Regions from separate parts of the Paraburkholderia sp. PREW-6R genome, predicted to be linked through region 3. Evidence: riboswitches for the same ligand, from Rfam matches in the RefSeq annotation. Region 3 holds a riboswitch; each other region holds the start of a gene.
What was found. Region 3 has a riboswitch for cobalamin ahead of AAGS40_RS03420 (TonB-dependent receptor). Riboswitches for the same ligand answer to the same signal wherever they lie in the genome.
Positions count from the first base shown of each region.

Region 1: linked by a shared signal. The riboswitch ahead of cobG (precorrin-3B synthase) and the one ahead of AAGS40_RS03420 (TonB-dependent receptor) in region 3 are both predicted to bind cobalamin.
Region 2: linked by a shared signal. The riboswitch ahead of cobA (uroporphyrinogen-III C-methyltransferase) and the one ahead of AAGS40_RS03420 (TonB-dependent receptor) in region 3 are both predicted to bind cobalamin.

Region 1 is NZ_CP155074.1:852,561-862,952, forward strand. Features, by position in the region: gene cobJ (precorrin-3B C(17)-methyltransferase) at 1-1,170, opposite strand, end outside; gene AAGS40_RS19035 (precorrin-2 C(20)-methyltransferase) at 1,158-1,889, opposite strand; gene AAGS40_RS19040 (precorrin-8X methylmutase) at 1,890-2,516, opposite strand; gene cobG (precorrin-3B synthase) at 2,509-3,900, opposite strand; cobalamin riboswitch at 3,997-4,190, opposite strand; gene cbiE (precorrin-6y C5,15-methyltransferase (decarboxylating) subunit CbiE) at 4,275-5,501, shown strand; gene AAGS40_RS19055 (cobalt-precorrin-6A reductase) at 5,515-6,312, shown strand; gene cobM (precorrin-4 C(11)-methyltransferase) at 6,338-7,066, shown strand; gene AAGS40_RS19065 (phospholipase D family protein) at 7,144-8,694, opposite strand; gene AAGS40_RS19070 (MDR family MFS transporter) at 9,194-10,392, opposite strand, start outside.
Region 2 is NZ_CP155074.1:1,187,546-1,197,937, forward strand. Features, by position in the region: gene cobW (cobalamin biosynthesis protein CobW) at 1-263, opposite strand, end outside; cobalamin riboswitch at 374-653, opposite strand; cobalamin riboswitch at 722-972, shown strand; gene cobA (uroporphyrinogen-III C-methyltransferase) at 1,261-2,064, shown strand; gene AAGS40_RS20450 (cobalamin biosynthesis protein) at 2,061-2,501, shown strand; gene cobO (cob(I)yrinic acid a,c-diamide adenosyltransferase) at 2,498-3,100, shown strand; gene AAGS40_RS20460 (cobyrinate a,c-diamide synthase) at 3,104-4,426, shown strand; gene bluB (5,6-dimethylbenzimidazole synthase) at 4,410-5,075, shown strand; gene AAGS40_RS20470 (hypothetical protein) at 5,182-5,493, shown strand; gene AAGS40_RS20475 (septal ring lytic transglycosylase RlpA family protein) at 5,562-6,122, opposite strand; gene AAGS40_RS20480 (DEAD/DEAH box helicase) at 6,481-9,990, opposite strand; gene AAGS40_RS20485 (DeoR/GlpR family DNA-binding transcription regulator) at 10,180-10,392, opposite strand, start outside.
Region 3 is NZ_CP155073.1:775,529-785,920, forward strand. Features, by position in the region: gene lgt (prolipoprotein diacylglyceryl transferase) at 1-61, shown strand, start outside; gene AAGS40_RS03395 (SIMPL domain-containing protein) at 213-944, opposite strand; gene AAGS40_RS03400 (EVE domain-containing protein) at 1,178-1,636, opposite strand; RNA gene ssrS (6S RNA) at 1,730-1,911, opposite strand; gene AAGS40_RS03410 (cell division protein ZapA) at 1,993-2,307, opposite strand; gene AAGS40_RS03415 (ATPase) at 2,304-2,660, opposite strand; cobalamin riboswitch at 2,869-3,122, shown strand; gene AAGS40_RS03420 (TonB-dependent receptor) at 3,214-5,163, shown strand; gene AAGS40_RS03425 (iron ABC transporter permease) at 5,212-6,282, shown strand; gene AAGS40_RS03430 (ABC transporter ATP-binding protein) at 6,279-7,145, shown strand; gene cobT (nicotinate-nucleotide--dimethylbenzimidazole phosphoribosyltransferase) at 7,183-8,244, shown strand; gene AAGS40_RS03440 (adenosylcobinamide-GDP ribazoletransferase) at 8,293-9,069, shown strand; gene cobC (alpha-ribazole phosphatase) at 9,054-9,644, shown strand; gene AAGS40_RS03450 (cobalamin-binding protein) at 9,698-10,392, opposite strand, start outside.

The DNA of each region.
Region 1 (10,392 bases), on a different replicon from region 3:
GCCGAGAATGTCGGTGGCGTCGTCTAGTGCGCGGCGCGCGGCGGGCACCATCAGCTCCGCACTGCCAGGGCCGAGGCCGATCACCGTCAGACGGCCGCGCGCGCGGCCGATGGTGTCGGCGTCCAGCGCCAATGTCGCCAGCGCGAGAGTGGTGCCTCGATCGGCGTCGCTCGGCAGCGTTTTGTACGGGACGCGCAGAGCGGCGTGCAGCAGGCCATCAGTCAGGCCGCGAGTCTGGCTGTCAGTCAGGCCATGAGTCTGACCTCCAATCAGGCCGCGAGTCAGGCCATGAGTCTGTCCGTCAGTCCGGCCATGAGGCACGCCGTGAAGCCGCGCGGCGTCGTCGGAATGTGCGGTAATGAAGCGCAGTGGCACGCCGAGCTCCGCTGCGGCATGCGCGAGCGCGGCGTCCGTCATGCGCGACGATGGCGCGAGCAGCGCGGCAAGTGACTGCGCGGCAAGTCCGTGCGCAGCCAGTTCTTCGCGTACGCGAGCGGCGATCCCGTCGCCGGCAGGCCCAGGCGACGCCACCTCCGCCACTACACAGCGCGGATGAATCACCAGTTCATCCCGACTTCCGTCCCACGCACGCGGCGTCACACGAATCGCGAGCCGCGCCGTCTCCGAGCAAGGCAGTTGCGCATTGTCCAGCCACGGCGCATCACCCTCGACACGTGTTTTCTCCCCCGCGAGCAGATCCGACACGAAGCGCTTGCCCTGTCCGATATCCGCAAGCACATAACCATCGGGCGGGTTGAGCACGCAAGTGCCGAAGCGCAGTTCGCCGCTCGTCGTGATGCCAGGAGAAACGGCGAGCGCAGAAGCAATCTTGCGCGCCATCACGTTCACGCCGGCCAGACCGCCAAGCAGCGGCACGACCGCGCTGCCGTCTTCGGCAACGGCGAGCACCGGCGGTTCGACACCCTTGTCCGACAGCAGCGGCGCAACGCACCGGATCACGATGCCCGCGGCGCACAACGCGACGATCGGCGTGCCGCGCGCGTACAGATCGCGCAGATGCACACCCAGCTCGCGATAGCCCACGTCCGCTTCCACTCGCCCCTCGAGCGCGTGCACGTCGCTGCCCTCGAAGAGCGCCTGAATGCGCCGCGCGGTGGGCAGCGCGCCCGCGCCGAGAATCACGATAGCGGGTGGCGTCAGCCTTGCCATTTTTCCCCCGGCACGACGAGCAGCGAGAAATACGGCGATGCCATCGGATCGACTTCGGCCAGCGGCACGATGCGCTGATTGCCCATCGTCGCGCGTTCAACATAGAGCGCGCGACGATCGAGGCCGAGTTCGCCGAGCACACGCCGGACCTTGTCGAAATTGCGCCCGAGTTTCATCACGACGGCGGCGTCGGCATCCGCGAGGCGGCGGCGCAATTCGTGTTCGGGCAGCACGCCCGACAGCACCGACAGGCTCTGGTTGCGATACACGAGCGGCGCGCCGAGCACGGCCGCACCGCCGAGCATCGAGCACACGCCCGGCACGACCTCGCTTTCGTAGCGCGCCGCGAGCCGGTCGTGGAGGTACATGTACGAGCCGTAGAAAAACGGATCGCCTTCGCAGATCACCGCGACGTCGCGGCCCGCGTCGAGATGGGTGGCGACCACTTGCGCGGCCGTGTCATAGAAGTCCGCAATGATCGCTTCATACGACAGCGGCGGCTCCAGCGCCTCGGTCGTGACCGGGTACACCATGGGCAAGTGCTGCTGCGCGTCGTGCAAATGCGTTTCGATGATGCTGAACGCGTTGCCTTTCTTGCCCTTCGCGACGAAATAACCCACCACGTGTGCCGCTTTCAAGAGGCGCAGCGCTTTTAACGTGATGAGTTCCGGGTCGCCGGGGCCGACGCCGAGTCCGAACAATCGTCCTTGCGCCGCCATTTACTCGACCTCCGTCGCCAGCGCGTTCACGGCCGCCGCGGCCATCGCGCTTCCGCCGCGCCGCCCGTGCACCACCACGTAAGGCACGCCAACGCGGTTTTCGGCAAGCGCCGCTTTCGATTCGGCCGCGCCCACGAAACCCACCGGAAAGCCTAGAACGAGCGCGGGTTGCGGCGCGCCGGCCTCGAGCATGTCGAGCAGATGGAAGAGTGCGGTCGGCGCATTGCCGATCACGACGACGCTGCCCGCGAGATGCGGCCGCCAGAGTTCGAGTGCGGCGGCCGAGCGCGTATTGCCGATCTCGCGTGCCAGTGACGGCACACTGTCGTGCATGAGCGTGCAGATCACTTCGTTTTTTGCGCGCAGACGCGCGCGAGTGACGCCTTGCGCGACCATGCCGGCGTCGCACAGAATTGGCGCGCCCCGCGCAAGTGCCGCGCGGCCTGCCGTACCGGCGCCGGCCGAGAAAGCAAGATCGTCGACGACGTCGACCATGCCGCACGCGTGAATGACGCGCACCGCGAGTTTTTCGAGGTCGGCTGGAATGCGGGAAAGCTCGGCTTCCGCGCGGATGATCGCGAACGATCGACGATAGATTTCCTGACCGTCGCGAATGTATTCAGACATCGGGGGCACTCCGGGCCAGTTGATTGAGCAGGCTCGCCGCCTGGTCGATCGTCAGTCGGTGCGCGACGCACTCGCCGAAACCCGGCTGGGCGTCGCGTCGATAAAGGTCGTAAAGGCCGGGCGCGACCGCAAGCAACGTGTACGGCGCGCAGTGCGCGGCGGCGCACGAACGCAGGCAACCGCTCAGGTGCACGTCCACATCGGGCGGCAGGCGCTCGGCGAGTTGCAGCGCGTCGGCTTTCGTGTCGGCCAGGCCCTTTGCACAGCCGCTCGAACCCGTGCACGCAATCAGGCGGGCGAGGGGCTGTGCGCGCTCGCGCGCGAGGCCGAGCGCATCGAATTCGTCGAGCACGGCTGGCACGTGGTGCCCGGCGATATCGGTGAGTAGCACGCTTTGCCAGGGCGTAACGTGCAGCGTCGCGTTGCCTTGCCGTTGCGCGAGCACGGCAAGCCGCTGGAGGCTTGCGGCGTCGAGCCGGCCAAGCGGTACTTGCGCGCCCGCATGCCACAGGTGCGGCGTGTGCTGTCGGTGCGCGCCTAAGCGCAGCGTAGCGTCGGCGGCTGCCGTGCCGCGCCAGTTCGCGAGGGAAGCGTCGCGCGTGAGCGGAAAGTCCAGGTACGTTTGCGCGTGCCGCAAGATCGTGTCGACGGCGCGCACGGCGAGCAGGTCGCGCATGCGGGTCGCGTCGGCGTCGGCGAGGTCGACGAACGTCAGCAGCAACGCACGCGCAAGCGCGGGGACCTGCGACGGCAGCACGGCGGCGAGCGCCGGAGCCGCGTGCTGCGCCGCGCCCGTCTGCAAGCGTGGTGCACACCCCGCCAGCCCGAACACGAAGCGCACGCCGTCACGCGTCGCTGTTGCCGCAAACCACACGTCATGTGGATGATCGACCCGCACGAGGCGTTCGCCGCCGTCCAGCATCAATGCGAACTTTGGCGACAGCGCGGCGAACCGCGTTTCGCCTTGCAGCAGCGCGAGCAGCTCGGCGCAAATGGGGCGAGTGTCGATCAGCGCAGCCGGATCGCGCCCGGCCAGCGGGCTGATCATCACATTGCGCACGTCGTCCGCCGCTGCACTGGCCGGGTCGATCGGACCGAGCCCCGCGCCGATCAACGCGGCGCTCAACGCTGCTTCATGCCCGCTTCGCACGCCGCGCACCTGCAGATTGGCGCGATTGGTCAGCTCGATGACGCCGCTGCCGTGCAGCGCGCTGCTGCCGGCGATGGCCGAAGCCTGGGCTGCCGTCAATTCGCCGCCGGGCAGTCGGATCCGGCAGATGCCGCCGTCGCGCGCGGCGACGATGCGCAGCAGCCCCGGACACGCCGAGGGCCGCAGCGTGGCAACCGCGTCGGACAAAACGGAGGAGAGCGTGGCTCGATTCAAGACGGACACCGGAGTTAGCGTCGCGCGACGGCCCGAGCAAGCCGCCCGCGAGGCGGCTGTGGCTTCGGCATCGGTACACCCCGCCCGACGTTGGTTGGCACGAACAGTCTCGCCGGCAGGTCTCCTGGCTCGCAGGTCATGGTCCGCCGCAGCCTTCCCAGTCCTGCCGAGGCGGCAGGACCAGTGGCACGCGGAGCAGGCGGACTCGCTGCATACAGTTGCGGGGGCAGCCACAGTAACGCTGTGTTCCCTCTTCGGCCCCGAAGGGCACCGGCGGCTGTATTATGCCTTTTTTCGAACAGCACAACGAGGCTGGACGCTTTGATCAGCGTGGCTCAGCGCAACTTTTGAAGACACAGAACGAGGATGGATGCATGCCGGCATGGCTGACCGTGGTGGGCATCGGCGACGACGGTTTCGCCGGCCTCGGACGACCCGCGCGGCGCGCTTTGCTGCAAGCGTCGGTAGTGTATGGCGGCGAACGTCATCTGGCGATGCTGCCCCGGCGGCTCGGCGCACGCCGCACGGCATGGCCGCGTCCGTTCGATCTCGCGCCGTTGCTCGCCGAGCGGGGCGGCGCGGTGTGCGTGCTGGCGAGCGGCGACCCGATGCTGTTCGGCGTCGGCGCGACGCTTGCGCGCCAGTTGCCCGCTGAGGAGCTGCGCGTGCTGCCTGCGCCGTCGTCGCTGTCGCTGGCGGCGGCGAGGCTTGGCTGGCCTTTACAGGATGTCGCCACGGTCTCGCTGGTCGGACGTCCGCTGCCGGCGCTCAATGCGCATCTGCACGATGGTGCGCGCGTTTTCGTGTTGAGCGCCGACGGGCGCACGCCCGCCGCGCTCGCCGAACTGCTCAACACACGCGGCTTCGGCGCGACGCGAATGATCGTGCTCGAACACCTGGGCGGGGACGACGAACGGCGCATCGACGGCCGCGCGGATCAGTGGCCGGCGGGCGAGGTCGCGGCGCTCAATCTGATCGCGCTCGAATGCCGCGCCACGAACGGCGGCCCGCGTCTGCCGCTGACCTGCGGCCTGCCCGACGACGCGTTCCGTCACGACGGCCAGTTGACCAAACGCGACGTGCGCGCCATCACCATTGCACGCCTCGCGCCGACGCCCGGCGAACTCCTGTGGGACGTGGGCGCGGGCAGCGGCTCGATCGGCATCGAGTGGATGCGCGCGCATCCCACGTGTCGGGCGATCGCGGTCGAAGCGCACGCGGAACGGCAGCGCTTCATCGAACATAATCGCGATGCGCTGGGTGTGCCTGGCCTGCAACTCGTCGCGGGGCGCGCACCCGACGCGCTCGCCGGTTTGCCCACGCCGGACGCAGTATTCGTGGGCGGTGGCGCGACGGTGCCGGGCGTGCTGGACACGTGCTGGGCGTCGTTGCGCGACGGCGGCCGGCTCGTCGCGAATGCGGTGACGTTGCAGGGCGAGGCGGTGCTCGCCGCATGGCGCGAGCGTCACGGCGGCACGCTGACACGCATTGCGCTGGCCGATGCACAGCCGCTCGGCGGCTTCGACACATGGCGCCAGGCGCTGCCGATCACGCTGCTCGATGTCGTGAAAACGGCGGCCGATGCGTCGCGCGCGAGCTAGGCGGAGCCGGCCCATGACGCGAATCCTGCTGCTCGGCGGCACCGGCGATGCGCTCCTGATCGCGCGTCAGCTCGGCGCTGCGCACGTGTACAGCCTGGCCGGCCTCGGCAAGGTGCCGGACGATCTCGTGTGCACGGTGCGTGTGGGCGGATTCGGCGGCAGCGAGGGCATGGCGCGCTATATCGAGGCTGAGCGGATCGGCCTCGTGGTCGACGCAACGCACCCGTACGCCGCGCGAATCAGCGCGAACGCCGTGCAGGCGAGCCGCGCGGCGCGCGTGCCATGCTGGGCGCTGCGCCGGCCCGGCTGGCAAGCGGGAGCGGGCGACGACTGGCGCATGGTCGGCGGCTGGCCGGAGCTGATCGGGCAGCTCGCGCCATTTCGCCGACCTCTATTTACGCTGGGGCGCGAACCGCTTGCGCATCTGGACGACATCCCCGCGCATCAGTTCTGGACCGTGCGCTGTCTCGAGTCTGACGCAACGCATGCGCGCGCGCGGATTCTGGCGACACGCGGTCCCTTTACGCTGGAAGGCGAGCGCGCGCTCTTTGAAGCCAACGCTTTCGACGTGGTGGTCAGCAAGAATAGCGGCGGCAACGCGACGGAAGCGAAACTCGTTGTGGCGCGCGAGCGCGGCCTGCCTGTAGTGATGCTGCGTCGTCCGGTGCTGCCGCCGGTCGATCGCGAATTCGAGCATGTTGCCGATCTGCTTGCCGTGTTGCCCGACGCGTTGCAAGCGTCGCAGGCGTCGCAAGCGCTACAGCCAACCCAAACGTTGCAGGCGCGGCAGGCGCGCACGACCGGCGCGTGACTCAATGCATGATCTGGAGTGTTGAATGACGGTGTTTTTTATCGGCGCGGGTCCCGGCGATCCGGAACTCATCACGGTCAAAGGGCAGCGCCTCGTGCGCAGTTGTCCGGTGATCCTGTACGCGGGCTCGCTCGTGCCGTCCGCGGTGCTCGAAGGCCATAGCGCCGCCCAGGTGGTCAATACCGCGGAGCTCGATCTCGACCAGATCGTGGCGCTGCTCGAAGCGGCGCACGCGAAAGGCCAGCACGTGGCGCGCGTGCATTCCGGCGATCCGTCGTTGTATGGTGCAATCGGCGAACAGATTCGCCGTCTGCGGATGCTTGGGATTCCGTATGAAATCGTGCCCGGCGTGACAGCAACGGCCGCCTGCGCGGCCACGCTCGGTTGCGAACTCACGCTGCCCGAAATTTCGCAAACGCTGATTCTGACACGCTACGCGACGCGCACGTCGATGCCTGACGGCGAGCAGCTCGGCGACCTCGCCCGGCACCGCGCGACCATGGCGATTCATCTGGGCGTGCGGCATCTCGCGCGGATCGTCGATGAACTGCGGCCGCATTACGGCGGCGCGTGTCCGATCGCGGTGGTCTATCGCGCGAGCTGGCCGGACGAAGAAAAGATCACCGGTACGCTCGACGACATCGTGAGCAAAGTGCAAACCACGCAGATCGAGCGAACGGCGCTGATTCTCGTGGGGCAGGTGCTGTCCGCCGAAGGTTTCGCGGACTCGACGCTTTACGGCAAGCGCGACTGAGCCGCGATGTGGGAGCAGGACTCCGCGCGCCAGGCGTCACTCTTCCGGACGAACGGCTTCTTCCCCACCCGTTGCGCCTACAGGTAAGACTCGATCGGCAGTATCGACATGAACCACACTCCGAGCCGCTTGAACCAACCCGTGTTGGGTTCGGTGGTGTAGCTGCGTTCGTGGTTGCTGTCCTGCGCGATCCAGAACAGCTTGTCCTTGTGGTCCAGCCGCACCGTATAAGCCATTTCCGGCACGACCGTGTGGAACGTCGTCGTGATCCTGCTGGCCAGCGCCGGGCTGTCGATGATGAGCCCGAGCTCAGTGTTGAGCTTCGCCGAGCGCGGGTCGAAGTTGAATGAGCCGACAAACGCGCGGCTCGAATCCACTGCGAACGTCTTCGCGTGCAGACTCGAACCCGAACTGCCGAATCCGCCGGTGTGTTCCTTGCCGCCCCGCTCTGCGGCGTCGGGGCTGGCGGCCCGCCGCAGCTCATACAGTTGCACGCCGCCCTTTAACAGCGCGACGCGGCGTTTCGCGTAGCCGGAATGCACGGCGGCGACGTCGGTGGCTTCGAGTGCGTTCGTCAGCACGCGCACGGACACGCCGCTTGCCGCCAGTTGCGTGAAGTACTGCACACCCGCGTCGTTCGGCACGAAGTAGGGCGAAACCAGATCCAGCTCCTCGTGCGGTTCGCCGAGAATGTCGTGCAACTGACGCAACACCAGCGCATCGCCGGATGCCTCGTTGAGTCCCTTGGCCGGATCGTCGCTGACGAGGCGCGTCTTCGCCCATTCGAGCGGCAAGGTCCCGGCCGGCAGTTGCTGTGCGATGGGCAGGTCGCGCACCGCGTTCGCATATGCGGTCGCAGCGGGATCATGCTGCATCGACTGCGCTTTCGCGGCCAGTTCGCCCAGGTGGTCCGCGCTCACCGGCCGCAGGATCCGGTCGACGGGATAGGCCGAGCCGCTCGACCAGTAGCGGTCGAAATCCTGCGCGACATCGCTTGCCGCCGGGCCGACGGCGAGCACGTCGAGGTCCGAGAACACGACCCCGTCGGTCGCGCCGAAATATTCGTCGCCGATATTGCGGCCACCGACGATCGTCGCGCTGCTGTCGGCGGTCATCGATTTGTTATGCATGCGACGGTTGGCGCGCGAAAAATCGGTCAGAAAGCCGACGAACTTCGGCTTGCGCACCACGAACGGGTTGAAGAGTCGCACTTCGATGTTCGGATGCGCATCGAGCGCGGCCAGCGTCGCGTCGAGCGACGGCGGGATGCCGTTGTCGTCGAGCAGCAGGCGCACGCGCACGCCGCGGTCGGCCGCTTCGTGCAACTGTTCGAGCAGCAGCGTGCCGGTCAGATCGTCGTGCCAGATGTAGTACTGCACGTCGAGCGTGCGCTGCGCGGCGCGTGCGAGAAACACACGCGCGGCGAATGCGGCGCGGGGATTGTCGAGCGGGTAGACGCCGGACAGGCCGGGATGCGCGGCGAGCATGGGCGCGAGCGCGTGACCGATGGGGGTCGTCCGGGCCTGTGTGCGGTCGAGCGCGGCCGATTCGCTGCGGCCGGCGAGGGACGGCAGCGCGCAGCCGGTCAGCAGCAGCGTACACAGCAGCAGTGTCCAGAGGGTACACAAGCGGCTGCCTGACTGAGCGGCGCGGCGTGCACGAGCGGCGTGACGGGTGGCGCCATTGGCGCGACTGGCCCGACTGGCGCAACTGGCGCAACTGGCGCAACTGGCACAACTGGCACAACTGGCACAACTGGCACAACTGGCACAACTGGCGCGGGCGGCGTTATTTGAAGGGCCGGCGCCCTCGATACAATCGGCGCGAAACGCGCGTAGAGCGGGAGATGGCGGCAGTGCTTGCATCATGTCGTCGAAGTCCTGTCGTGCGCCGGCGCGGGCCTGGCTCGTGCAGCGTTGCGGGGCTACCGTAAAAGCCTCGCCATAGTGCCACGACCGGGCGCCGTCGACCTGGCAGACTGCGCGCACCATCCCGCCATGTCGCAGCCGAACGCGCGGCAAACGTCACAGGCTCCGCACCGTCGGAAGGCCGCGAGTCCGCTATCCTGGCGTCATGGTGAAGCCCGGCACCGGACGTGACAAGCGCCGCCGGACCGCTCGCTGCCCGTCAGTCTTCCAGCGGCGAGAGCGCCTCGAGCGGCATCTTTCTCTCGCCGCCAATGCTGATCGGCGGAACGAACGCGAGCAGCACGACCACGAAAATCGCGATCACAAAGATCGACACGAACGTGAGGTGCAGCGACTGGTGCAGCACCATGCGCACGGTATCGCTGTCGCCCAGGCTGCCCACCTGGTTTTGCAGCAGCGCTCGCAGTTGCTCCGACGTGACGACCGCTGCCCCCTTCGTGTGACTGAGCCCGAAGTTGAGGACCGCGCCAAATAGCGTCGCGCCGAGCGTGCTGCCGAGATTGCGCGAAAACAGGTTCGACGCCGTCGCGCTGCCGCGTTCGTCCATGCCGACGATCTCCTGGATCAGCACGAGCGCACTGACGCTTGACGTGCCCATGCCAAAGCCCATGATCAGCGACCCAAACGCGGCGACGAGCGGCGAGCCGCCCGGCGACAGGAACAGCAGCAGCACGGCGCCGAGCGGCACGAACGCGCTGCCGCCGATCAGGATGCGCCGCAGACCGATGCGGTGAAACGACTTCGCAGCGAGCGTCGCGCCGGTGGGCCAGCCGACCATCATCATGGTCAGCGCGAGACCGGCAATCACCGGCGAGCGGTGCAACACGCCCTGCACGTACATGGGCAGAAACGTGGTGGCGCCCATCAGGATCATGCCCGAGAGGAGCGTCGCGCCGTTGGACGCGGCGATCGGCCGCCGGCCCCACAGCGTGAACGAGATCATCGGCTCGGGTGCGCGGCGCTCCTGCCGCACGAACAGCAGCAGGCAGACGACGAACGCGCCGGCGGCGAGCGCCGCTTTGCCGGCTTCGTCGTCGCCGGCGTAGGTCAGGGCCATCATCAGCGCGGCGATCGTAGCCATGAACAGCGCTGCGCCGCCGAAGTCGATGGACGGCCGTGCGTGGCGCTCCGATTCGCGCAGATACGCAATGAAGCCCGCCGCCGACGCGAGGCCGATCGGCACGTTCATCCAGAAAATCCAGGCCCACGAAAGATTGTGGATGATGAAGCCGCCGACCATCGGCCCCACCACGGCGGAAATCGCCCAGACGCTCGCGAGATAGCCCTGCACCTTGCCGCGTTCGCGCGCAGGATACAGATCGGCGACGATGGTCAGCGTGACCGGCTGGATCGCGCCCGCGCCGACGCCCTGTATCAGGCGGAACGCGATCATCGCGG
Region 2 (10,392 bases), on a different replicon from region 3:
AACTCTTCCTGCACGGTGCAGCACAGGCAGCCGTTCGCGAGTTCGTACAGTTGGCCTTCGGTTTCGACGCCGTCTTCATCGCAGCCGATCCCGCAACCCTTGAGGATTTCACCGTCGATACCGAGCTCGCCGAACTCGTTGACGATCACCGCAATGCGCTTGCCGCCCGCATGCTGAAGAATGTGCCGCAACAGCGTGGTCTTGCCGCTGCCGAGGAAGCCGGTGACGACGGTGACGGGAATCTTGCGCAGCTGAGTTTGCATGTGAGGTCCATCCATAGGCGTAGCAGGTGCGCGCCGAACGGCGTTACCGCGACAGCCAGGAAACAGAAAACGGCAATGAGGTCATGAACGCGACGCCGCATCCCCGCGGCGTTCGTTCTGCTTGCTCTGGCCGGTATCCGGGCTGGCGAAAGCGCCGCTTCCCCTTCCCGGACGAGTGGTTTCTCGCCCAGTGGTGATATGCCGACGCGGCCTTGCGCGTAGACATCGAAGCCGGCTCCGCGGCGCTGGACGAACGTTCCAGACACCGCTTTTCGCTTACCGTTGCGGGGGCAGCACAGGTTGACCCTAACCGGAAGGCGGGCACCCTGTTTCCCGTTTAACTGCATGCGCACGAACGCGCACACGAGCACCAAAGTGCGTGCGAGTGTAGGCCGCCAGTCCCGCGCCGTCAAGGAAGCTCGGCCCCGCGAAGGCTTATCGGACGGGCCTTCCTGTGCTATCGTATGCGCGCGTTTGGTGCCCGCACATGCGTTCGCGTGTGCAGTTAAACGGGAAACAGGCAGCGCGCTCATGCGCTCAACCTGTGCTGTCCCCGCAACGGTAAGCGACCAGCGGCGCAGCGCTCATCGGGCCGCGCCGCACATGCGTTTCAGAAGCCACTGTCCGGCACATTGCAACGATTGCGGACGGGAAGGCAAAGCGCGTGAGGCCGCCAGCCCGGATACCGGCCAGACGCGCAGGCGGCGGCCTCGTTCATCGTGTCCACCACGCCGCCCGACGCCGGAATCCGCGAGGGACGGATGCGAAGGCGCTTGAAGCACGACGCGGCGCAGCCGTTTGCCTAGTGATTCGTCATGAGACAAGTGACGGTGGGCATTTTTCGTTTGCGTTCATCGTCGTGTGCAAACCTGTCTGATTGCATGACCCCGCGCCTGACTCCAGATTCCACGCTGCCGGCCCAGAACCGTCCCGGCTTCTCCATGTCGCGTTGCGTCGCTGCATCGACGGTTGCATGGCCCGTGCCATGCATGCCGCGATGAGCCGCGCCTGGCTGATCGGCGCGGGCCCCGGCGACGTCGAACTGATGACGCTGAAGGCAACCCGCGCGCTCGCGCAAGCCGACGTGGTGCTCGTCGACGATCTGGTGAATCCGGACGTGCTGCAGTTCGCGCGCGCCGACGCGCTCGTCGTGTATGTCGGCAAACGCGGCGGCCATCCGTCCACGCCGCAGGCGGGCATCGTCGCGCAGATGCTGGAGCATGTGCGGGCCGGGCGCAGCGTCGCGCGTCTGAAGGGCGGCGATCCGTTCGTATTCGGCCGCGGCGGCGAGGAACAGCAGGCGCTGCACGAAGCGGGCATTGAAGTCCAGGTCATCAACGGCATTACGGCAGGCATCGCGGCGCCCGCGGCGATCGGCATTCCCGTCACGCACCGAGATCACGCACAAGGCGTGGTGTTCGTGACCGGGCACGGCGCAGGCAGCGAGGAACCGGACTGGGCCGCGCTCGTCGCCACCCGCATGACGCTGGTGATCTACATGGGCATGCGGCGGCTCGACGATATCGTTGCCGCGCTGCGAGCAGCCGGCCTGCGCGGCGACACGCCGTGCGCGGCGATCGAATCGGCGACGCGGCCGCAGCAGCGGCATGTGGTCGCGCCGCTCGCCGACTTCGCCGATGCGGTTTCGCAGGCCGCATTGGGGTCGCCCGCGATCGTGGTGATCGGCGGTGTGGTGTCGCTTGCGTTGGCGCGGGCCGTGGCTACCGTCGAGACGAATGCGATACTAGCCGCGCCCGCGCCGGACGCCGGTGCAGTGAGCGGCCCGGCAGGTGAGCCATGAAAACGCTGAGCGTGGGCATCGGCTGCCGCTCGGGCAGCACGTCGGCTCAAATCGAGCGCGCGGTGCGCGCCGCGCTCGGTCCCCGCGCGTTCGGGCAGATCGGCGTGGTCGCCTCCCTTAGCGCCAAAGCCCGCGAGCCCGGCCTGCTCGCTTTCTGCGAACAGCATGCTTTGCCGCTGCGATGCTTCACGAGCGAGCAGATCGCGGCGATCGCTCTCGACAACCCTTCTGCGGCCGTACGCAAACACGTCGGCGTGGACGGAGTGTGCGAACCGTGCGCGTTGCTGGCGGCGGCTGCGCCATCCAGCGAAGCCGCTGCGGGCCTCGTGGTTCGCAAGCTGGCGCTCGACGGCGTGACCGTGGCCATCGCGTCGATCCGCGACAGCGCCCCGCCCGCCTCCTTACATCACGACACCCGGCATCAGGACCTTTCATGAAAACCGATCCAGAATCCCATCAACGCATGACCGAGCGCCGGCGCGAGGGCCACGAAAAGAAGCAGGCTGCCGCCACCGTCGAAAAGGGTCTGCTGATCGTCAATACCGGCACCGGCAAGGGCAAGACCACCGCCGCGTTCGGCATGGCCGTGCGTGTGCTCGGCCACGGGATGCGGCTCGGCGTCGTGCAGTTCATCAAGGGCGCGCTGCACACGTCCGAGCGCGACTTTCTCGGCGCAATCGCTCATTGCGATTTCGTCACGATGGGCGACGGCTACACCTGGAACACGCAGAATCGCGACGCCGACATCGCCACGGCGCGCAAGGGCTGGGACGAGGCGCGGCGCATGATCGAAAGCGGCGATTACCAGATGGTGATCCTCGACGAACTGAACACCGTGCTCAAGTACGAATACCTGCCGCTCGACGAAGTGCTCGCCGTGATCAACGCGCGTGCGCCGATGCTGCACGTCGTCGTAACCGGCCGCCACGCGCCGGACGCGCTGATCGAAGCCGCCGACCTCGTCACTGAAATGCGCATCGTCAAGCACCCGTATCGCGAGCAGGGCGTGAAGGCGCAGCGCGGCGTGGAGTTCTGAATCATGTCCGCCGTCACTGCGATTGCGCCGCATGCGTGCCCCGCGCTCTTCATCAGCGCGCCCGCATCGGGTCAGGGCAAGACCACGATCACGGCGGGGCTCGCGCGCTATCACCGTCGGTTGGGACGGCGTGTGCGCGTCTTCAAGACCGGCCCCGATTTTCTCGATCCGATGATTCTCGCGCAGGCAAGCGGTGAGCCGGTGCTGTCGCTCGATCTGTGGATGGTTGGTGAAACCGCGTGCCGCACGCTGCTCGCGCAGGCGGCGGCCGAGGCCGATCTGATCCTGATCGAAGGCGTGATGGGTCTTTTCGACGGCACGCCGAGCAGCGCCGATCTCGCCGCGAGATTCGGCATACCGGTGCTCGCGGTGATCTCGGCGAAGTCGATGGCGCAGACCTTCGGCGCACTCGCGTTCGGCCTTGCGCGCTTGCGGCCCGACGTGCCCTTTTATGGCGTGCTCGCCAATCGCACCGGCTCGGCGCGACATGCGCAGATGCTTCAGGAAAGGTTGCCCGGCGATCTGCGGTGGTGCGGCCACATCCCGGCCGACGCCGCGCTCGAGCTGCCCGATCGCCATCTCGGCCTGCATCAGGCCGCCGAAATCGACGACCTGGACGCCCGTCTCGAACGCGCCGCCGATGCGCTCCACCAGACCGCGCTCGCGCAACTGCCGCCGCCGGTCGCGTTCGGTGCACCGCGTGACATCGCGCTGCCGCGGCGGCTGGACGGCAAGCGGATCGCCGTCGCGCGCGACGCTGCCTTCTCGTTCATCTATCCGGCCAATCTTGCGCTGCTCGCGGCGCTGGGCGCGCAAATCGAGTACTTCTCGCCGCTCGCCGACGAGCGCGTGTCGCCCGAGGCCGACGCGCTGTACCTGCCCGGCGGTTATCCCGAACTGCACGCGGCCACCCTCGCGCGCAACGCACGCACGGCGCAGTCGGTTCGCGCGCACGTGGCGTCGGCCAAACCGCTCGTCGCCGAATGCGGCGGCATGCTGTACCTGCTCGACGAACTCACCGACACGCAGGGCACCAGCACGCCGATGCTCGGCTTGCTGCCCGGCCGCGCCGTCATGCAGACACGCTTCACCGCGCTCGGCATGCAGCAGATCGACGGTCGGCACGGACCGATGACCGGCCACACGTTCCATTATTCGAAGCTGACCACTCCGCTTGCGCCGCGCTGCCACGCCACCCGGCCGCAAGGCGGCGCGCCCGGCGAGGCCGTGTACCGCGTGGGGCCGATCGTCGCGACGTACATGCACGCTTACTGGCCTTCCAACCCGGCCTTCGCGGCCGCATTGTTCAATGGCGAAACCTTTTAACGACGCAGAGCGCGACGCCGTCTATCGCGCCATTTATGAGCGGCGCGATATGCGCCATTTCGTGAGCGATCCGGTCGACCCTGCCGTGCTCGAACGCCTGCTTGACGCTGGACATCACGCACCGAGCGTCGGTTACATGCAGCCGTGGCGCATTGCGCGCATTACCGATCCGGCGTTGCGTCGAGCCGTGCATGCGACGGTCGAAAGCGAGCGCGTGGCGACCGCGGACGCGCTCGGCGAACGGCGCGATGCATTCATGAAACTCAAGGTGGAAGGCATGCTGGAATGTGCCGAGTTGCTGGTGATGGCGCTGATGGACGGTCGCGAGCGCCACATCTTTGGCCGCCGCACGTTGCCCGAGATGGACCTCGCGTCCGTGGCGTGCGCGATCCAGAACATGTGGCTGGCTGCCCGCGCCGAAGGTCTCGGCATGGGCTGGGTATCGCTGTTCGATGTCGAGCGCGTGCGCCAGTTGCTGCAGATGCCGAACGGCGCGCGGCCGGTCGCGATTCTGTGTCTGGGCCACGTCGACGAGTTCTATCGCGAACCGATGCTGGAAACCGAGCGTTGGGCGAAACGGATGCCGCTCGCGGAGTGCGTTTTTGAAAATCGCTGGCCGGCTGGTGAGGCGAAGAAGCTGGCAGATTAGTCTGATCGCGCCGCGCTCAGGCGCTCAGTCGCCATGCTGTGTTTTTTACGCAGCGCATTGGTTTGCGGCCCAAACTGCTGCAAAGGGCCGCCGGTGACGCTCACGGATGACAAAAAAAAGCGGCGCCGCGTTCGCGAAGAAGACTGACGCCGCTAAAAAACATCACACGCTCGCGGGGATTAACCACACGAGTGAAAGCAAAATAATGGGCGAATCTGGCAGCTACAAGATGAAAGAAGTGCCCTTTGTAACGTTGCAGAAGGTAGCTCTTACGTATGCCTCCACGGGCCCCTGCGTGATCAGCTTTCGCGCCAAGCGAACACACGTGCGATTTTTCGTAGCCCTCATTGTTATTTACATATTCAGACCTTTGTTACAGCCTGATAAATCAGAAACAATGCCGTTGCGCGCGCAATGATCGTCGCTTGCCGTTTAGCAACCCAGAACGTTTCGACGTTTCATCAAAGACCCTCAAACACCGCACCATTAACAATGCGCGGCAGCGTGTCCATCGCGCGTCGCCGTCAAACGCTCGAGCCAGACCTGCGCGTTCCCGGCTGCGCCCATACCTAGCGCCACCGCCGCGGCATGCGACAGGTCGATCACCCGGCCGCGCACGAACGGCCCACGATCGTTGATACGCACAACTACCGAGTGCGCGCTGCCGACGGACGTCACCCGCACGCACGCGCCAAGTGGCAGCGTGCGATGCGCGGCGGTGAGCGCGTTCATGTCGTAGCGCTCGCCGCTCGCGGTGCGTCGGCCGTTGAACGCGCTGCCGTACCACGATGCCAGTCCGGTTTGCTCGACCTGGGTTGCGGGTCGCGCCCCGGCAGCGTCGGATAACCCGCTGTCGTCCGCCTGCTCGCTGGATCGCAGCAGCGCACTCGCCATCTGCGCGACGGCGGGTTGCGTTGCGTCGTGATCGACTGTCAGTGGGCGATCCGCGGCCTGCACCGCGGCCGCGTTGATGTCGTGCAAGCCGGCTGACGCATCTGGAAGCGCGCATCCGGACAGCGTCAACGACGCGCCGAAAAACGGCACCATGAGCAGGCAGCAGCGCAGGGATCGCACATAGGCAAATAGGATGAAACATCCCATGTTCAGGCGTGGGAACAAAAGCATCTCCGTCCGGGGGGTGATCGAGGTAGGCCAGACAGTCCTGATTGGCCGGCTGCGCATGGTGCAACAGCAGCTCATTGCGAGCTATAGGACCTGTCTTAAGCTTGCCGATCCAGACTAAGAAATCGGAATCAGACTTCCCGAACCGCCCGACCTGACGACCCGATTCACGACGCGCACCCAAATCCATTCAGCGTGATGGCGCGGACGCTACCACGTCTAGTAGTTATCCTGAATAAATTGCCACTCGTTCCGCTCGTGCGGACACCGCTGACGATGCACGTCAGCGACCGCCTTCGATTTCCGGCATCGGCGCGAAGAGCGCCTCGATATCGTCGTCAGAAAACTTGGCCGCGCCGGCGACATCTTCGGAAAGAATGCTGTCCGCAAGCCCGGCCTTCTGCTCCTGCAGCTCGACTATTTTTTCTTCGATGCTGCCCGCCGCGATCAGCTTGTAGACGAACACCGGCTTGTCCTGACCCAGCCGATGCGCGCGGTCAGTCGCCTGATTTTCGGCGGCGGGATTCCACCACGGATCGTAGTGGATCACGGTGTCGGCGGCAGTCAGATTCAGGCCGACGCCGCCCGCCTTCAGGCTGATCAGGAATAGCGGCACCTCGCCCTGCTGGAAACGTTCGACCGGCGTCACACGATCCGCCGTGTCGCCGGTCAGGATCACATACGGAATCGCAGCATCCTGGAGCGCCTCGGCGATCAGCGCCAACATGCCGGTGAACTGCGAAAACAGCAGTACGCGACGACCTTCTTCGATCAGCTCGGGCAGCATCGAAAGCAGCAGATCGAGCTTGGCCGAGCGCATGGCGCGCGCGCCCTTCTCCGGCTTGTCGACCTTCTCCGGCGTCAGCGGCACATCCCGCGTCGCGGCGATGCCGGATGCGCGATCGGTTCCGGCCGCCACGCCTGCGGCGTTGATCGTTCTGACGAGGCGCGGGTCGCAGCACACCTGACGCAGCTTCAGCAATGCATCGAGCACGATGATATGACTGCGCGCGAGGCCCTGCGCGCTGACCGCGGCCCGCACCTTTTCCTGCATCGCCGTCCGCACGGTTTCGTAGAGATCGCGCTGCGCGCCTTCCAGATCGACCGAGCATACGATGGTTGTCTTGGCCGGCAACTCTTTCGCGACCTCGTCCTTGCGACGCCGCAGCATGAACGGACGGATGCGGCGCGCGAGCAACGCACGCCGCACGTTATCGCCGTTTTTTTCGATCGGATTGCGCCAGCGCCTCGTAAAGTCCTTCTGGCTGCCGAGAAAACCCGGCAGCAGAAAATCGAATTGCGACCACAACTCGCCGAGATGGTTTTCCAGCGGCGTGCCCGTCAGACATAACCGATGCCGCGCGCGCAGACCGCGAATGGCCTGTGCCGCTTTGGTGGTCGCGTTCTTGACGTACTGCGCCTCGTCCAGAATCAGCAGGTGGTAGTCATGCCCGGCAAGCACTTTCTGGTCTCGCCACAGCAGCGCGTACGTGGTGAGGATCAGCTCATGCGCGCCGATCTGCTCGAAACGCTCCTTGCGCTGCGGGCCGTTGAGCACCAGCACTTTCAGATCGGGCGCGAAGCGCCGCGCTTCCTCGCGCCAGTTATGCACGAGCGTGGTGGGCACGACGATCAGCGCGGGACGCGTGAGCCGTCCGGCCTCTTTTTCAGCGAGGATGTGCGCGAGCGTCTGCACGGTCTTGCCGAGACCCATGTCGTCGGCCAGTACGCCCGCCAGATCCTGCTCGCGCAGGAACTGCATCCAGTTGAGACCTTGATGCTGATAGGCCCGCAACTCCGCTTTCAGCCCGCGCGGCAGCGGCACTTCGCGCAAGCCGGGCCCGGCTTGCAGGCGCTGCGCCAGTTGCCGGATCGACGCTTCGCCGCTAAATTGCCAGCGGCCCGTGCTGTTCAGCGCTTCGAGCCGTCCCGCGTCGACGGACGCCACGCGCAGCGGCGCACCCTCCGCGAGCGACGCGCCCAGCGCGTCGAACAGATCGACCAGCACCCGGACCACCGGCTTGAGCCGGTCGGCGCGCAAGCGCAGACGCTTGTTTTCTTCGGTCTTGAGCTCGATAGGTTCGTCGTCGCGGATCGATTCGAGCGCGCCGCTCAGCCAGCGACGGTCACGCCGGAACAGATCGGCGAGAAGCGGCTCGAGCCGCACATTGCGCTCGCCGATCTGAATACCCATTTCCAGGTCGAACCAGCCGTCGCCGGACTGATGCGCGGTGCCGTCGATCGCGTCGATTTCGATGATGTTGTAGCGGAACTCCGGCGCCATCGTCACGCGCCAGCCTTTGCCGACGAGTTCCGGCACGGCCTCGTTGACGAACGCCGACCACGCGTCCGAATCCGGCAATCCGAGCATCGTATCGGGCAACAGGCGCGACGCGTACAGCCGGCTTGTCGGGACTTTCTGCAGGCCCGTCTTGCGCAGTTCCAGGAGGCGCTTCTTTTCGGCTTCGTAACGGCGCCGGATGTGGATCACGTCGCCGCCCGGCATGGGCACCAGGGTCACGCTGCTGTCCACGTTGATGCTGACGCCGTCGTAATCGAAGCTCACGCCCGCGAGTTCGACCGTTGCGTTATCGCGCATGCCCGCCCTGCTCGCCGACGAAGGCAGCGCGTGACTGTTCAGCGTGAGCACCGGCACCGGCTCGACATCGATCACGCGGATCGCGGACGCGTCGTGGGTGGGCGGCAGCGGCAGGCCGGGTGCGATCTCGCGCAGCACGGAGGCGACCAGCGGCGCTTCGGCAAGCGAGATTGGCGGCATGGCCAGGTAGTCGGGCAGTTGCTGGAACGGCAGCGACGATTGCACGATGCCGGCCTCGTTCGCTACGCCGTCCACATACCAGACCGGTTCGGTGGGCAGGACCATGCTCGCGCGCGGCTCGGTGCAAAGCACGGGGCGCAGCCGCTCATCGGCGAGCGGCTCCCATTCGATGCGGCCAGGCCGGTCCGCGCCGCGCGACAGCGGCGCCGGCCCGGCGTCGCCCGGCTGCTGACGGAAGTCGCTGAACAGGCGGCCGGTGGCGATCAGTTTTTGCAGCATCTCGGCGCCGCTCGCGCCGCGCAGGATGAACTGACCGAAATCTTCTCGCGAGCGGCCGAGCCACAGCCCGCGAAGAATCGACAGGTCTTCGTCGGACACGAATCTGGGCTGCTTGACGAGCGCGGCTTCGACGTTGCCCCACGGTTCATCCACGGCGAAGATTGCGCCTTCCGGATTGCAGCGCGCCCGGTACAGCACGACCTCGTGGCGCATGTGGAAATCGGACCAGTTGAGCCGGTAGGCGAGCGTCTGCGTGCGCGCGGCGCCGGTTTTCTGCGCATCGGCGTCCGCGGCCTCGGCTCGCGCACGAAAACGCTCCAGCCAGCTCACCAGCTCCGGGCGCACGCCGGAGGCGGCCCCGGGCTGTTGCGCCGGACTCTCTCCCGCCGGATAGTCCGGATCATCGCGCACGACCGCGTCGCTCTCCGTCTCGACGTGCGTGATATGGTCCATTTCGTCGTGATAGTCGAGCTCGGCGAGCAGCAGCGCGGCCACGTGCTTGCAGTTGCGGCCGACCGGGCAGGAGCAGTCGCTTTGCGCCCACGGCGTTGCGCCATCGGTGCGGAAACGCACGCGCGTTTTGTACGGCACGGGCTGCGTGCCCTGCACATCGCCGCTCAGCGTCGTGCCGTGCCATTTCATTTGAGTGACCGGGCCGACCATGCGCGCCTTCGCGACGGTGTGGTCCCCGAGCCATTCAACAATTCTTTCCCGGTCAAAGAAAACTGACGACATCAGGATCCATCCCCATTCGAGCCTGCGAAGGCGGCCGCGCACGGGCGAAACTGGTGCGGACGGCGCGTCATGCGTGACGCGCGCCTGCCGGCAGCTTTCCCCGCGGCATCGATTGCCTGTGACAACCGGCCATTTTACGCGTTGCGCGGGATTGGCTGCGGGCGGGGAGCGGCAGGCACGTCAAGACGGTCAAGCGACGCGTGCGTGCGCCGTCCGGGCCACCGCGACGTCCAGTCCGGCGGCCGCGAACACTTGCGCGAGCGCCGGCGCGGGCGGCTCGTCGGTGACGAGCAGATTGACGGCCCCTGCCTCGAACGCATGCACCAGCGCGCTGTGACCGAATTTCGCATGATCGGCGGCAACCACGCGCTGCTCGGCCTGAGCGAACGCCGCGAGTGAAAA
Region 3 (10,392 bases):
GTTGGTGTGGTCGTATCGCCGCGCCGGTCGCGAACGGACGCACGCTGTCAGCGCGGGCTGAACGCGCGGCGCTACAGCGGCTTTCGCTTAGCGCTTCAGTCGTGCTTCTTGCTGCCCGCCGCTCACGGGTGGTCGAATGAAAACGCCACGGCATGCCGTGGCGTTTTCGTTTCCTTTTCAGGCGGCGCTGCGCATCGAGCGCGACACGCGCATTACTTCATCTGTACCGAGCCGGACACGTTGACCGTCACCGTGGACGTGCCGCCTTCGATCGGCACCGGCGCCGACACTTTCGCATCCGCGCCCATGGCTCGCGCGCTCATCATCATCACGGGGCGCGGCATCGATCCATTGTGGCCGACGTTGACCTCGCGAATCGAATAGCCGCTGTAGCCGAAGGCCTGCGCCGCCGCCGACGCCTGCTCGCGGAACGACCGGATGGCTTCGCCGGTGAGCTTCTGTTCGGCGGCGCGCTGTGCGTCGGGCGACAACGAGAATTGCACATTGCCGACCTGCATGGTCGATGCCATTTGTCCGGCGAGCTTCGACGCCGTAGCGAAGTCGTGCGATTCGAGCACGATCTCCGTGCGGCCGCGCCATGCGGAGATGTGCCCGTCACGATCCGTTGACGGATAGATCGAGAACGACCCCGTGCGCGCCGTGACACCGCTCACGCCTTTGGCTTTCTGCAGCGCCGCGTCGGCACGTTGATTGAGCGTGGACGTCAGCGCGGATGGGTCACTCGCCTCCTGCTCGTAGAAGAGCGTGATGTCGACCACGTCTTGCGGCACGTCCGCGCTTGCCTGCGCATTCAGCGACAACACGCCCGCAGGCTGATATTGCGCGACGCTCTGCGCACGCGCGACGACCGGCGTTAGCACGAGCGCCGCCGGTGCGGCGCAAGCGAGCGCGAAAGCGAGTGCACGTGCAGTGTTTTTCGTCATTGTTAAACCCCTTGCTTGAACAGGTTGTGCACGACCGGGAGAGGCGCGACGCAGGAGCGTCACGTTATCAGTCCCGGTTTCAGCGTCCGTTAGGCGGTTGTAACCTTCGCTTGGTTCCCTGAGTCGACGCGCGGCTCAGCTTTGACTGTAGGCGTTAAGCTCGCGGATGCGCCCAATATGCGATTGGAATGAGACCAGAAGACAAGCGGAATCAAACCGGAATGCAGCGGGGATCAGATCAGCCGTTTGGTAATGAAGCGCCATTCGGCTTCGGTCACCGGCGTGATGGAAAGACGATTGCCTTTGGCGAGCACGCGCATGTCCTTCAACTCCTCGTGCTCGCGCAACGCGGCGAGCGGTATCAGCGGAATCTTCTTCTTGAAGACGACGTCGACGAGCAGCCAGCGCGGCGTTTCCTGGGACGACTTCGGGTCGTAATACGGACTCTTCCTGTCGAACTGCGTGGGATCGGGATAAGCCGTAGACGACACTTCGGCGATGCCCGCGATGCCCGGCTCGGGACAACTGGAGTGATAGAACAGAACGCCGTCGCCCACCTGCATCATGTCGCGCATGAAATTGCGCGCCTGGTAATTGCGTACGCCGGTCCAAGGCAACGTGCGATGCGGTGCGTTCGCCAGATGGTCGATGCTTGCTTCGTCCGGTTCGGACTTCATTAGCCAGTAGCGCATGAATCGAAGTGAACGTGAAGAGTTGGATGAAACCTGGAGATGCGGAGCCCAAAGAAAAACGGCACCGGACGTGTGTCCGATGCCGTTCTTGATAAGGTCCCCGCCTTAGCCGCTAGGCCGGCATCCTGAACCGGAGGTTCAGAATTGGTCGCAGTTAGCAGCACTTCGGGTACATCAGACAGAGTGACGCGCACACCCGTGCTACAAATTTCCGCAACCGTGCACATGGCATTGGTTCAAGGAATATATGACCTTGGCGAACCAGGCAGGGAAGCTAAACCGATGAAGCTATAAGCCATTGAAGCAACAACCATTCAACCAGCACTACAAGGAAACCGCGACTCACCGCATACCACTTACTGCATGCTGTACTGCTGAATCACTGTCCCCAGCTGTTCGTTCATTTGATGCATTGTACGCCGGATTTCTTCAGCGGGAAATGCTTCTCCATGTCGCACGCTCGACTGCAGCCTAAGCAGTTCCGATGCCAGCGACAGCGCAGCCATGACGGCAATGCGATCCGTGCCGCGCACATTGCTGTTATTGCGAATCTTCGACATTTCGGCGTCGACGCGCGCCACTGCTTCAAGCAATGCCCCTTCCGTTTCCGCCGAGCACGCGAGGCGATAGGGCACGTCGAGAATCGACACTTCGATCTGCTTCGTGGTCATGCATTTTCTCCGTGGCGGGTCACGTCGCTTTGCGTTTCGACTTCCTGCTGCGCGGGCTCGAGCAGATCGAGCTGGCTGTCCGGCTCGCTTTGCGTGCGACCGCGCGGCAGCTTCTCGAGAATGGCGTTCAGGCGTACCTGAGCGTCGTCGATTTTCGCGGACAGGGCGTCGCGTTCCGCTTGCAACGCGTCGCGCTCGTCGCGCAGCGCTGCAAGTTCCGTGCGCGTGGCCTCGACCTCGGCGCGCGATTGCGCAAGCTGCTCTTCGAGCGCGATTCGCGCTTCATTGTGGCGCTGGCTGATCGCAATCAGCTGGCCGATATTCTGTGAAAGTGTTTCGAGTTCGGTGAGCATCTGCTGCGTCCTCTAAAGACATCGCATTTTAGCGCGGAATATTGCAGGTTCCGACATTTGTCTCGTTTCGAGACGTAACAACGTCGCTTTATGCGGGCTTTTGTCGACCATATGATGAATAACGACTCCCGCGCCAGAACAGGAACCTGCCTCTTTGAAGAACAGGTTGGCGGGAGCCGACGATTCTTGACGAGCCCCAAGGCCACTCATAAACTGGCCGCACTTTGGTGCCCGCGCGCGCTTCTCGACAGTGCGTGCAGTTAAACGGGAAGCAGGGCGCGTAGTCACGATGCGCCAACCTGCGCTGCCCCCGCAACGGTAAGCGACCGCATTCTCGATGCAGATCGATTCTGAACGCATGTTCGAAGCTGAACGTGCGAGTGTGCCACTGCGCGTCCTGCGTGGGAAGGCGGAGTCGATAAGTCGCCAGCCCGGATACCGGCCAAAGGGAGAGGGACGTCCCACGCAAACGTTGAATGCAAGGGGGTCGCCTCGTTACGCATCGGCCTGCGGGGAAGCGGGCCGTGCACGCTATCCACAGGAATGTCATCCAATGTTGTCCCCCATCGCTCGCGCGGCGCTTGTCGCCTTCGCGGGTCTGCCGTATGCCGTGCATGCTCAGGCTGCCGCTTCTTCTTCCACTTCGTCTTCTTCTTCTGCTCTCGCCGCGGGTGAAGCCAGCAGCGCCAGTGACGCCGGCGGCGCGAGCACCGCAGACTCTGCTTCCGCCGATTCATCCGCCACGCTGCTGTCGCCGGTGGTGGTGACGGCGGCTCGCTCGCCGCAAGCACTTGCCGATACGATTGCGCAGACCACGCTGTTCGATCGGCAGGATATCGCCGATACCACCGCAACCGATCTTCCCGGCTTGCTGCAGCTCGCGCCGGGCGCGCAAATCTCTCGCACAGGCGCACCGGGTTCGACGGCAAGCCTCTCCCTGCGCGGTGCGTCGTCCACGCAGTCGCTCGTGCTGATCGACGGCGTGCGGGTCGACTCGGTGAGCCTCGGTGCGTCGCAGATCGCGTTGATTCCGCTCGATCAGGTCGACCACGTCGAAGTGGTGAACGGCAACGTATCCGCGTTGTACGGCTCCGGCGCGATAGGCGGCGTCGTGCAGGTGTTCACGAAGGACGGCGGAGATCACCCGCCGCGCTTCAATTTTTCCGTCGGCTACGGCAGCTATCACACGCAGACGCAGCAGGCCGGGGTGAACGGCGCGCTCGATAAGGACGGCAATACGACCTTCAGCCTGTCACTGGCGCGCTCGAAGGACGACGGCTTCTCGTCGATCGATCCGCGCGAAGCGCCCGGCGCGAATCCGAACGCGAACGGCTATCTGAACGAGAGCATCTCGGCCTCGCTGCGGCACAGGTTCGACGCGAAGTGGGACGCGGGCATCACGTATTTCCAGTCCAACGGTAACGACAGCTACGACAACGCGTACGGAGCGCCCACCGATCTGAACAACCTGTACAGCAAAGTGCGGCAGATGTCGGTGTTTGCGAACGGCAAGCTGACAGACTGGTGGACCACGCACTTCATCGTCTCCGAGGGCGACGACCGCAGCGTGTCAGATACGAATGGTCTCTATAACGGCCGCTTCGACACGGACAACCGGCAGTACACCTGGCAGAACGATTTTGCGCTGGCCGCGCAGCAGAAACTGCAGGCCGGCTACGAGCATCTCGATCAGAGTCTGGATTCGGATACGTTCGCAGCGCCGAACCGTCACGTGGATTCGGGCTTCGTCGGCTACTCGGGACGCTTTGGCCGCAACCAGATCCAGGCGAACGTGCGGCGCGACCAGTATTCCGATTTTGGTGGGGCGAACAGTTACTATCTCGGCTACGGCTTCGACATCACGAACCAGTGGAAGGCAACCGCAAGCTATTCCGATGCGTTTCGCGCGCCGAGCTTCGACGATCTGTACTATCCGTACAGTGGCAATCCGTCGATTCAACCGGAACGCAGCCATTCGATCGAAGCGGCGCTGCAGTATGCGTCGAATGCGTTGGGCGTGATGCGCTTGAGCGCGTTCCAGACGCGCTACTCGAATCTGATCGACTACCCGCAGGTTTCGCCCGGTGTTTATCTGGCCGAGAACGTCGGCCATGCGAAGGTGCAGGGACTCGAAGGATCGTGGAGCGGACACGTCGGCAAGACGGACGTGCGTGCTTCTTTTACGATGCAAAACCCCGTCGACCTCGATAACGACATCGACCTTGTGCGGCGTGCGCGGCGCTTCGGATCGCTCGCGCTGAATCGCAGCATCGCGGGGTGGCGGGTCGGCGGCGAGTGGATCGTGAGCGGCCCGAGCAACGACAGCAGCGGCAAGCTCGGCGGCTATAACGTAGTGAATCTGTCCGCGCGCTACAACATCACGAAGGCGTGGTACGTGGCGGCGCAAATCCAGAATCTGTTGAACAAGGACTATGAGACGGCCTACTCGTATCACTCGCCGAAGCGCGGTGCGTATGTCACGGTTGGCTGGCAACAGCAGTGACGGGGGCGCCGCGCCGGGGCTGCGCGAATGAACCGGCGCCCAGGCCCGATGCCCGCCGGGCGACTCACACGCCCGGCCGGCACCGCGCGTCCGGCGCCGTTGCGCGTGATGACCGCACGGCGCGCCGCAACGATCTGGCTCGCGTTGGCGTTGGTCGCGCTCGTCGTGCTGGTGGCGTCGCTCGCGCTCGGCAGTGTGCCGCTCGCGCCGTCGCATGTATTCGCGGCGCTGATGCCGTCCTCCGCGTCGCCTGGCAGCGCGAACGATCTCGCCGTGGAAATCGTCCGCACGCTGCGACTGCCTCGCGCCATCGCCGGCTTTGCATGCGGTGCGCTGCTGGCTCTCGCCGGCGCGTTGCTTCAGGTGCTGCTGCGCAATCCGCTTGCTGAGCCCTATGTACTGGGCGTCTCGGGCGGCGCGGCGACCTTCGCGCTCGTCGCGATGATCGCGGGCAGCACGTGGTGGATCGTCGACGCCAGCGCGTTCTGCGGCGCTTTCGTGTCGATCCTGCTCGTCCTCGGTCTGGCGCGCCGCGAGTTGTGGCGAGGTGAACCGCAGGACGCGTCGCCACGTTTGCTGCTCACCGGCGCGGTGGTCGCAGCCGGTTGGGGGGCGCTCATCACGTTGCTGCTCAACCTCGCACCCGATAACCGTCTGCGCGGCATGCTCTTCTGGCTGACCGGCGACCTCAATGGCGGCGCCATGCCGTGGACAGCGCTCGTCGCGCTCGTCGTCGTGCTGATCGTGATCGTCCCCGCTGCGCCGCGGCTGAACGTGCTGCTGCGCGGCGACGCCGCCGCGCAGGCGCTAGGTGTCGCGGTCACGCCGTTGCGCCTGCGCGTGTATCTGGTTGCGTCGCTCGCGGCTGCCGCCGCCGTGACGACGGCGGGCACCATCGGCTTTGTCGGGTTGGTGGTGCCGCACATGCTGCGGCTTGCGTTCGGCAACGATCAACGCATGCTGCTGCCCGCCGCGGCGCTAGGCGGCGGCGTTGCGGTGATGGGCGCCGATCTGCTCGCACGCACCGTCGTCGCACCGGCGCAATTGCCGGTTGGCGTGATCACGTCGATCATCGGCGTGCCGGTATTTCTCTGGATGCTGCTGCGCACCCGCCGATGATCGACGCTCCTCACATCAAGAGTGGACAAAGCGGCAATGGCGCGAGTCATGCCGCGCTCAGCGCGCAACGTCTAACGCTGCAAGCAGGCGAGCGGATGCTGCTCGACACGTTCACACATACCTTTCACACAGGTGAAATCTGGTGCGTCGCGGGGCCGAACGGCGCGGGCAAGACGACGCTGCTGTCCACGCTCGCGGGTTTGCGGGCGCCGTCGGCGGGGCAGGTCGAACTGGACGGCGTGCGCGTCGGCGACTGGCAAGCGTTGCCGCTGGCCCAGCGCCGCGCGTTGATGCCGCAAAGCACGCCCGATGCGTTCAGCGCCAGCGTGCTCGACATCGTGCTGCTGAACCGCTTTCCGCATCTGGGCGGCTGGGGCTGGGAACGCGAGGCTGACCGTGAGACTGCGTATGCCGCGCTGGACCTGCTGGGGCTTGCGCCGTTGGCCGCGCGTGACGTGCTGTCGCTCTCGGGCGGCGAGCGTCAACGCGTGGCGCTCGCGGCCGTGCTGTGCCAGCAGGCGCCGTTGCTGCTGCTCGATGAACCGCTGTCGCACCTGGACCTGCACCATCAGATCGGCTGCCTCGACGCGCTGCACGCGTGGGTCCGCGAACCGGGGCGCACCGTGCTGTTCTCGTGCCATGACCTGAATCTGGCGCGGCGCTTCGCCACGCATGCGCTCCTGCTCGACGGCCAGGGCCACGCGTTCGCCGGCGCCGTGCGCGACGTGTTGACGCCCGAGCTGACGAGCCGCACATTCGGCTATCCGATGGTGCTGATTCGCGACGGCGCGCACGAAGCGCTGATTCCCGCGCTGCGTCCCAATCATGAATCGGCTTCCAGTTATGATTTTCCGGCCGGCTGACCGGTCGACCGAAACAACTCTCTCTTCCCAAACGCTTATGACCGTCACGTCACGTCTGCCCGGATTACCCGAAGTCGAACCGCTCGATCAAACGTTGCGCGCAGACCTGCAACACATCATCGACACCAAGACCAAGCCGCCTGGCAGTCTGGGCCGGCTCGAAACGCTGGCGCGGCAGATGGGCCTGATCCAGCGCAGCACGCATCCTGCGGTGACGCGTCCGGCGATGATCGTTTTCGCCGGCGACCACGGCGTCGCGGCCGAAGGCGTGAGTCCTTACCCGCAGGCCGTGACTGCGCAAATGGTCGCCAATTTTCTGGCGGGCGGCGCGGCGATCAATGCGTTGAGCCGTGTGTCGGGCATGGAGCTCGAAGTGGTGAACGCTGGAATGGCAACCCCGCTACCGTCGACGGAAGGACTCGTGGACATTCCGGTCGCGTCCGGTACACGCAATTTCGCGCACGAACCGGCGATGACGCGCGAGCAGGCGCTCGCCGCGATGCAGGCCGGCGCGGCACGCGTAGAGCATCACGCGGCGCTCGGCACCAACGTGATCGGCTTTGGCGAAATGGGGATTGCAAATACGTCGGCGGCGGCGTGTGTGATGAGCCGCCTGTGCAACGTGCCGATCGACGAATGCGTCGGCCGTGGCACCGGGCTCGACGACGAGGGACTGGCAAGAAAGCGCAACGTGCTGGCGTCGGCGCTTGCGCGGCATGCCGTGTCGTCGGACTCGCTGGATGTGCTCGCCACGTTCGGCGGCTTCGAGATCGCGATGATGGCCGGCGCGTATCTCGCCGCCGCCCACGCGCGCATGACCATTCTCGTCGACGGTTTCATCGCCACATCGGCGCTGCTGATCGCCGACGCGCTTGCGCCGGATGTGCGCGAGTACTGTGTGTTTGCGCATGCGTCGAACGAGGCGGGACACCGCCGCATGCTCGACCATTTCGGCGCGACTCCGCTATTGGCGCTCGACATGCGGCTCGGCGAAGGCACCGGCGCCGCGTTGGCCGTGCCGCTGCTGCGCGCGGCCGCGGCGTTCGTCAATGAGATGGCGAGCTTCGAGTCGGCCGGCGTCGCGAATCGGGAATCCTGACATGCCGATGAACCTGCTTTCCGATTCCCCGTTGCAGGCCGCTCATCCATGAATCCGCTCGCGGAGCTGCGTTACTTCTTCACCGCGCTCGGTTATTTCACACGGGTGCCCGTGCCGGGATGGGTGGGATTTCAGCCGCATTATCTGAATGCAGCGGCGCGCTATTTTCCGCTCGTCGGCGTATTGATCGGTGCATTGAGCGCGCTCGTCTATCTTGGTGCGCTGCATGTCTTTCCGGCGAGCGTGGCGGTGCTGCTGTCAATGGCGACGTCGTTGCTGGTTACCGGCGCGTTTCACGAAGACGGTCTCGCCGATTGCGTCGATGCGTTCGGTGGCGCCTATACGCAGGAGGATGCGCTGCGGATCATGCGTGATTCACGCATCGGCGCTTTCGGCGCTATCGCGCTGATCGTTGCACTGGCGTTGAAATGGCAGACGCTGACCGCATTGCCGCCGATGCGCGCCGCCGCCTTGATGGTCGCGGCGCACGCAGCGAGCCGTGCGGTCGCGATCAGCTATCTGGTCACGCTCGATTATGTCCGCGCGGAAGGAAAGGCCAAACCGGTTGCGCGGCGTTTGAGTGTTCTCGCGTGGCTCATTGCCGCCTTGTCCGGTCTGCCGTGGCTGTTCTGGCCTGACGGATTCGGCGCGCCGGCGTGGCGCTTCGGCGGTGCAATGCTTGCTGTCCTGCTCGTGCTGCGTGTCGCGATGGGCCGCTATTTTGTCAGACGCATTGGCGGTTATACGGGAGACTGTCTCGGCTTCGCGCAGCAGATTTTCGAAACGGCCATCTATCTGGTGGGGCTTGCATGGATATCGTATTGATTCGTCATCCGGCCGTCGCGCTCGATGCGGGCGTGTGCTATGGCCACAGTGATGTCGCACTTGCAGAGGATGCCGAAATATCGTCGACGACACTTGCGTTGAGGCTCGCGACCCTGCAGATACCCGCGCCGCGCGTGGTGCTGTCGAGTCCGCTGAAGCGCTGTTCGGCGCTGGCTTCCGAGTTGGCGGCCGATTTTGGCTGCGCGCTCAGCCACGACGATTGTCTGAAGGAAATGAACTTCGGCGATTGGGAAGCGCAGCGCTGGGATGCAATCGACCGCGAGTTGCTCGACGACTGGGCGTCGAATTTCGAACACGCGCGCGCACACGGCGGTGAAAGCGTCGCGCAATTCGCCGCGCGCGTCAGGGTGTGGCTCGACGCGTTCGTGCAGACACGCGAGTTGTCGCCGGCTTATGTGGTCACGCACGCGGGAGTGATGCGGGTGATTGCGTCGCTGGTGCTGGAGGTGCCGCTGGAGCGCTGTCTGCGCTGGTCGCTGGAAACGGGATGCGTGGTCTGGCTGCGTCGGGACGACGCGACGCAGCAGTGGTCGCTGGTCAGGTGGAACGCATGAGTGCCGCAGAAAGCGCGGCGGCCGGCGCGATGGGCTGATCGCGCCACGCATGCCTAGTCGCGCGTCTTCTGCCTTGTGCGCGCCACTTCCAGATCCTCACACAACGCTTTCGCACCCTGCGCGATCCGCGGCGCGGGGCGATTGATCAGATCGCCGTCGATTGCAAAGAGGTTGTTCTCGGCTACCGCTTTCAAACCCGGCCACGCACGCCACGTGCCGAGTTGCGGCAAGCTCGTGTCGGGCTTCGTGGCACCCGGGGCGGCGGTCACGATCACCTCGGGATTGGCGGCGAGCACCGCTTCGGTCGAAACCGTGGGTACCAGCGGTTTCAGTCCGGCGAACACATTGCGGCCGCCGCACAGCGCGATCACGTCGCTGATCATGTGCTCGCCGTTCAGTGTCATGAGCGGCCGATCCCATACCTGATAGAACACGCTCACCGGCGGCCGGCTTGCATAGCTTGCGCGCAGTTGCGCGATGTCCCGCCGGAAGGACGCAGCAGCGGCGTCGGCGATCTGCGAGGTGCCAAGGAGTTCGCCGAGTTTCGTCAACGACACGGCGACGTCGTCGAGACGATGCGGCTCGCTGAAATAAAGCGGCACATGCAGCTCGCGCAGACGTTCCAGCTCACGTTGCGCATTGCCATGCCGCCACACCACGATCAGATCCGGTTTCAGCGCCACGATCCGTTCGAGGTCGAGCGCCTTGTTATCGCCGACGCGCGGCAACTGTTGCGCCGCAGGCGGGT